DNA from 2 places in the Pseudomonas sp. AC239 genome. Region 2 is predicted to be linked to the other one. Evidence: riboswitches for the same ligand, from Rfam matches in the RefSeq annotation. Region 2 holds a riboswitch; the other holds the start of a gene.
The links. A riboswitch is a leader RNA that binds a small molecule or an ion and turns the genes downstream of it on or off. The one in region 2 is predicted to bind cobalamin.
Positions count from the first base shown of each region.

Region 1: it holds a riboswitch for cobalamin, as region 2 does, so the genes downstream of both, ACZ0AZ_RS24330 (ABC transporter substrate-binding protein) here and ACZ0AZ_RS21320 (CbtB domain-containing protein) in region 2, are expected to answer to the same signal.

Region 1 is NZ_OZ409864.1:5,370,293-5,373,899, reverse strand. It holds gene ACZ0AZ_RS24335 (FecCD family ABC transporter permease) at 1-908, opposite strand, end outside; gene ACZ0AZ_RS24330 (ABC transporter substrate-binding protein) at 905-1,918, opposite strand; cobalamin riboswitch at 2,056-2,249, opposite strand; gene ACZ0AZ_RS24325 (ParD-like family protein) at 2,370-2,597, shown strand; gene map (type I methionyl aminopeptidase) at 2,594-3,385, shown strand; gene ACZ0AZ_RS24315 (ABC transporter ATP-binding protein) at 3,513-3,607, opposite strand, start outside.
Region 2 is NZ_OZ409864.1:4,659,599-4,663,205, forward strand. It holds gene cobM (precorrin-4 C(11)-methyltransferase) at 1-530, opposite strand, end outside; gene ACZ0AZ_RS21310 (cobalamin biosynthesis protein) at 609-1,022, opposite strand; gene ACZ0AZ_RS21315 (CbtA family protein) at 1,019-1,720, opposite strand; gene ACZ0AZ_RS21320 (CbtB domain-containing protein) at 1,731-1,928, opposite strand; cobalamin riboswitch at 2,048-2,269, opposite strand; cobalamin riboswitch at 2,354-2,565, shown strand; gene cobW (cobalamin biosynthesis protein CobW) at 2,656-3,607, shown strand, end outside.

The sequences.
Region 1 (3,607 bases), 710 kb from region 2:
AGCACATCGGCGGCAATCAGAAACACCGCGCCGCCCAGTGCACTGGCGGGCAGCAGACGCGCATGCCCCGTGCCGAGCAACAACCGCGCTGCGTGGGGAATCACCAGACCGACAAAACCGATCGAGCCGACGATCGACACCATTACCGCCGTCACCAGCGCGGCGCAACCGATCAACAGAATCTGCACGCGTCGCACTGGAATGCCGAGGGACGCCGCCGAATCCGCGCCAAAGGTAAACGCATCCAGCGCCCGGCGATGCCACAGGCACACCACCAAACCCAGCAGCGCCACCGGCACCGCCAGCCACACCGACGGCCAGCGCACACCGCCAAGATTGCCGAGCAGCCAGAACATGATGCCGCGTGCCTGTTCCGAACTGGCCGAGCGGGTGATCAGAAACGCGGTGAGGGCATTGAACAATTGCGAGCCGGCGATCCCAGCGAGAATGATCTGCCCGGTGCCGCTGGCCGAGCCGCTGACCCGCGCCAACAGGATCACCAGCGCGAACGCGGTCACCGCACCGGCAAAGGCACCCGCCGACAATGAAATCGCCCCGGCGCCGACCCCAAGCAGGGCGACCATCACCGCGCCGGTCGAGGCGCCAGCGGAAATTCCCAGCAGATACGGATCGGCCAACGGATTGCGCAGCAGCGATTGCAGGATTACGCCACAGGTCGCCAGACCGGCACCGCAAGCTGCTGCGACCAAAGCGCGGGTCAGGCGATAGTTCCAGACAATGCCTTCGTCGATCGGGTCGAGCACATAGCCGGCGCCCCACAGCTTGTTGGCCAGCACCTGCAACACCACGCTCGGCTCGATCGAAGTCTCACCAATGGCCACGCCGCCGGTCAGCGCAACCGACAGCGTCAATAGCACCAGCAGCAAACGGATCAGGCGTCTGCTCATTGCGACAGGTCGTAGCCGTTGATGGCGCTGGCCAGTTGTGCGAGGCCATCGAAGGTGCGCAGGCTGGCCTGCATGGCCATGGCGTCAAGGATGATGATGCGATTGTGCTTGACCGCGTCCATGTTGCGCGTCACCGGATCGCTGCGCAGGAAGGCGAGTTTCTTCTGATAGTCGTCCGCCGGGAAGCGTCGACGATCCATGCGCGCGATGACCAGAAACGTCGGGTTGGCCTTGGCGATGGTTTCCCAGCCGACGGTTGGCCATTCTTCATCGGACTCGACCACATTGCGCACGCCGAGGGTGCTGAGCATGAAGTCGGGAACGCCTTTGTGCCCAGCCACGAACGGCTCGATGTCCATCTCGGCGCTGGAGAACCAGACCAGGGCGCTGACGTCTTTGCGTTGCTGTTTTTTCGCCGTGGCGATCGACTGTGCGAGGCTGACTTTGAGCTGCTCATTGAGCTGTTCGCCACGCGCCTGCACATCGAAAATCGCTGCCAGTTGGCTCACGCCTTTGTAGATGCTGTCGATGCGAAACGGCGCCAGCCGCGTGCCGTCCGAGCCGACGAGGTTGTCCTTGGCTTCGCAATCGGAGGGCAGCAGATAGGTCGGAATCTTTAGTTCATGAAACTGCTCGCGGGTGCCGACCGCGCCTTGCGGGCCGACCATCCATTCCAGCTCCACCGCAACCAGCTCCGGACGTTTGCCGATCACCGCTTCGAAACTCGGCTCGTTGTCGGCGAGGCGCTCGACCCTGTCGTTCTGCGCGTTGTATGTGCCCAGCACGTCGTTGAACCACAACGAGGTGCCGACGACTTTGTCGCCCAGGCCCAAGGCATAAAGCATTTCCGTACCGGCCTGGCCGATGGTCACCGTACGCGCGGGCGCGTGCTGAAAGGTCAGGCTGCTGCCGCAGTTTTCGATGGTCAGCGGATACGCAGTCGGCGCCGCTTGCGCCAAGGCACAGAGGCTCAGACCGGTGAGCAGGGTAGCAACGCGGGGCAGCAGCATGGGGCAGTCTCCAGGGGAACCGTACGGGGAGGGCGGGTACGGTTGGAAACACACCTCGGGCGCGGTCGTGGAAACTGCGCAAGGCCGGCACGGGGAAAACGCGCACGGCACGATGTCCTTCCCGGACACCCCGCCGGTTAGTCGTCATTGTGCCGGCAGGTCTCCTGACTGGTGCGTCGTCGCCATGCTCCGGCCTTCCCGGGTTTCACCCAGTGGCAGTCAAGGAGCAGGCTCGGCACCTACAGTTGCGGGGGCAGTTCCGATTGATGCTGTGCAAGCATTTCGGATTCCCTATTAATTCCGTGTGGAAACCGGCGGCGGCATGGTAGTCGATTTGCGCGGTGGAGGGGGAGGCGAATCTGCCACAGCGTCGATTTTGTCGTCGGCATTGCAATCTCCCGTATGCACTGATTAATATACGATCCATATACACATCGTATCGGATTCATATATGGGCATCGTAAAGATTTCAGAGGACATGCACGAGAACCTGCGTATCTCCAGCAACGCCCTCAGCCGCTCCATCAACGCGCAGGCCGAGCACTGGATGCGCATCGGCATGCTCGCCGAGCTGCATCCCAACCTCGACCACAGCGCCATTTGCCGCCTGCTGATCCGCGCCGAACAGAATGGTGGCCTGGATCTGCAACAACTGACACAGGACGTCGCCCTCGCATGAGAAACCAGATCAAGCTCAACACCCCCGCCGACATCGAAAAATCCCGCGCCGCCGGCAAACTCGCCGCCGAAGTGCTGGCGATGCTGGTGCCGCATGTGAAGGCCGGCGTGACCACCGATGAACTGGATCGGCTGTGCAACGACTACATCGTCAATGTGCAGAAAGCCGTGCCGGCGAACGTCGGGTATCACGGTTTTCCGAAAACCGTCTGCGCATCGGTCAATGACGTGGTGTGCCACGGGATTCCATCGGGTACGCCATTGAAGGATGGCGATATCGTCAACCTCGACATCGCCGTGATCAAGGACGGCTGGTTCGGTGATACCAGCCGCATGTATGTCGTGGGTGAGGCGAGCCCCGAGGCGCAGCACTTGATCAAGACCACTTACGATGCGATGTGCGCGGGCATTCGCGCAGTCAAACCGGGCGCAACGCTGGGGGATATCGGTCATGCGATCCAGAGCCTGGCGGAGGCGGAGGGCTTCAGTGTAGTGCGCGAGTACTGCGGTCACGGCATCGGCAAGGTCTATCACGATGAGCCGCAGATCCTGCATTACGGCTTCCCCAATCAAGGGCTGAAGCTCAAGGCCGGGATGATTTTCACCGTGGAACCGATGCTCAATGCCGGCAAACGCCATGTGAAGAACATGCCTGATGGCTGGACCGTGCTGACCAAGGATGGCTCGTTGTCGGCACAGTGGGAGCATATGGTGGCGGTGACGGAGAGCGGGTTTGAAGTGCTGACGGCTTGGCCGGATGAGGTTGAAGGGTATTCCCCGATTCATTGAACAATACCGAACCTGTGGGAGCGAGCTTGCTCGCGAATGCGGTGCGTCATTCAACATTAATGGTGACTGACACGGCCTCTTCGCGAGCAAGCTCGCTCCCACGGGGAATTTCACTGGATTGGAAGTTTTAGTGAGCACCCGCTGCTTTGTTAAGGTCGCTTTCAGTCCACTCGGTATAGACACACGCATCCGCCGTCGCCCAGCGCACCCGGACCGGATCGC
Region 2 (3,607 bases):
GGCAACAACTCCACAAGAATCTTCTCCAGATGTTTGACTCCCAGGTGAATCGCCATGGTTGCGCCATGCTGGGCCAGATTGGCCAATTCTTCGCCGACCGGCATCGCAGTCTTGTCGGCATAGCGAGTCAGAATCACGCTCTGCGACACATCCGGCAGGGTCAGTTCGGCACCGAGCAACGCCGCACAGGCGGCAGTGGCCGTCACGCCCGGAATGATCTCGAACGGGATATCAAGCTCACGCAGATAACGAATCTGTTCACCGATCGCGCCGTACAGGCTCGGATCACCGGAATGTACCCGCGCGACGTCCTGGGCGTTGGCGTGCGCGGTCTTGATCAGCTCGATGATCTGCTCAAGGTGCAGCTCGGCACTGTTGACCACGGTTTGCGCCTGATGCCCTTCGAGCACCGCAGCGGGTACCAGTGAACCGGCATAGATGATCACCGGACATTGGCGGATCAACCGTTGGCCTTTGACAGTGATCAATTCCGGGTCGCCGGGGCCGGCGCCGATGAAATAAACGGTCATCGTTGGATCCTTGGAGAAGAGGCGCGACAACGCTACAGATGAAGATTGCTCATGATGGATGGCGGCGATTATCAGGATTTACGCGGCGCCGGCCAATGCCAGAGTGGCTTGAGCGTATTTTTGACGGCTGATCAGCAGCTTTGCCGGCGCCTGCAACAGTTGTTCGGCGAGCGCCAGCGCTGCACTTTCCGCCACGCCGTAGCAGCCGGTGCGTTCGTACGCGATTTGCGACTGGTGGCTGAGCATTGACTGGTAACCGGCCAATTCCTCGCTGCTGAAATACAGCAGGGGCAAGGCCAGTTGTACGGCCAGTTCCTGCAGGCCCGGTTCGTCGCGCTTCAAATCGATGCTGGCCAAGGCCTTGATCGACTTGAGCTCGATACGGTGTGCCTGCAAGGCCTGGTCGAGCAACGCGCGCAGCGTGCTGGTCGGACAGCCGCGCTGGCAGCCGAGGCCGACCACCAGCGTGGACGCCGCGCGGTCATCGCTCATGCGTGATAGTGACCGTCGCTGTTGCGGCGGAACAACCAGGCGCTGATAAGGCCTAGGGCCAGCCAGAACGCCACGTTGGTCAACTGCGAAGCGATCTTGAACTGGCTTTCCAACGCTTCGGGCGCGAGCATCGAATGCACCAGCGGCTGCGGCGCGCCAATCACATGCGGCACCGCGAGAATCGCTACGCCGAGCAGCTTCATCAGCCAGTGCCGGCTGAAGGCGATCAGCGACAGGCCGACGGCGGTTGAGGCCGCAGTGCCGATCCACCACATCTGCCGCGACGTCAGATCAGCCGCAGCGGTGCCCGGCAATTCCGGCGGCAGGCCCAGCGTTGGCGCCAGAACGAACGTCACGTAACCGGCCAGACCCCAGAGCAAGCCTTGCCCGGTGGAGCGCGGCGCACGCAGGGTGTACAGGCCCGCCAGCATCAGAGCGAAACCGACCGCCACCACCAGATTGCCACCGGTGGTCGAAACCACGCGCTGCCAGCCGTTTTCCGGCTCCCAGGCTTCGCCATCGTGGCTGTGCGCTGCGGTGCCGGCCGCGTGTTCGTGGACTTGGGCGACCGGTTCGGATTTTTCAAAGGTTTCGGCCTGAAGAATCAGCGGTGAGACCCAGAAGCTTTGCAGCACCGTGAGGAGCAGGGCGGCCAGCAGGCCGCTGAAACCTGCGGTTTGCGCAATTCGCTTGATCATTTGACAGGTCTCAGTGGCACGGAAACGCGGCGCTGTGGCGGGTATCGTGGGCGGCGTTGTGCACCGCTTCGATATGCGAAAAACCGGCGAAATACACAAGGCCCGCGCCGAGAATCGAGGCGAAGGCTGCGGCGATCAGGCGTTGGCTGAGGGGGGTGGTGCTGGCGATTTTGTCCGTGTTGCTGGCGGTGCTGCTGATGATCGACATGGCGCTTCCCTATGGAGTGTCAGGGGCAGTCGAACGCATGCGGACCCTGCGTGACGGACGCGCAGAGGTACGAACAGCGCCCGCCCACCGCGGGTTTGTTATGTCCAGTGACGCCGATTGCGCACTGTGTGTTGCGGGCCGGTCTCCGGGCTCGCGAGGGGTTGGCGCCTGGCCGACCTGCAAGCGTCACCTTCCCATGCCGGGTCGGCACAGTGGTTTTGACGCTTCGCTCGCTTACCGTTGCGGGGGCAGCACCGGACTGACATGGCTCTGAGTAAAGCACATGATTCACCGGTTTCCCGTTTCACCCTGTGAAGGGCACCCGTAACAAGGCGTACAGGAGAGCATGTGGGTGGGTTTGAGTCAATTTCGGGCGGTAGTGAATATCCACGAAACCTAAGCATTGACCCATCACCAAGCCATGCGTAGCCTTGCGCCTTCGAGGTTCTTCGGCATCTGTCGAAGCTAAGAAGGGAACGCGGTCAAAGCCGCGGCTGCCCCCGCAACTGTGAACGGTGATGTTCGCTGCCACGCCACTGCCAGCTCGGTCCACGAGCCCGCGGGAAGGCGCAGCGAATGCCAGGCCCGGCGCCTGAACACTGTCAGCCAGGAGACCTGCCTCTCACTTTCAACCGGGCGGGGTGATCCGGTGGCGAATACTTCCGGCGCGCCTGCGCGTGGCCGGTTCTCGTCCCGTATGCCCGCCGCTTTGCCAAAGGGCATACCGATGAAAACACTGGCCAAACTCCCCGTCACCATCGTCACCGGTTTCCTCGGTTCGGGCAAAACCACCTTGCTGCGGCACATGCTCGACAATGCTCTGGGCCGGCGCATTGCGGTGATCGTCAACGAGTTTGGCGAGCTGGGCATCGACGGCGAAATCCTCAAGCAGTGCACCATCGGTTGCACCGAAGAAGAAGCCAGCGGCCGCGTTTACGAACTGGCCAACGGCTGCCTGTGCTGCACCGTGCAGGAAGAATTCTTCCCGGTGATGCGCGAACTGGTCGCGCGTCGCGGCGATCTCGATCACATCCTCATCGAAACCTCGGGCCTGGCCCTGCCAAAACCGTTGGTGCAAGCCTTCCAGTGGCCGGAAATCCGCAGCGCCTGCACCGTTGATGCGGTAATCACCGTGGTCGACAGCCCGGCCGTAGCCGCCGGCACCTTTGCCGCGTTCCCGGATCAGGTCGATGCCCAGCGCAAGCTTGACCCGAACCTCGATCACGAGTCACCGCTGCACGAACTGTTCGCCGACCAACTGGCCAGCGCCGATCTGGTGATCCTCAATAAAGCCGACCAGACCAGTCCGGAAGATCTGGCGCGTGTGCGTCTGGAAGTCGCCGAAGAGCTGCCACCTGCGGTAAAAATCATTGAAGCGAGCAGCGGCCGTCTGCCGCTGGACGTGCTGATCGGCCTCGGCGCCGGTTCCGAAGAGCACATCGACAGCCGACACAGTCACCACGACCATCACCACGACGGTGATGACGATCACGATGACCACGATCACGACGCCTTCGACTCGATCTCCATCGAACTGCCGCAAGCCGACGAAAGCCTGCTGCTCGACGCACTGACGCAGTTGGTCGTGCAACACGGCATCCTGCGCGTGAAAGGCTTCGCCGCGATTCCGAACAAGCCGATGCGCCTGCTGATTCAAGGCGTGGGTACGCGGTTCGACA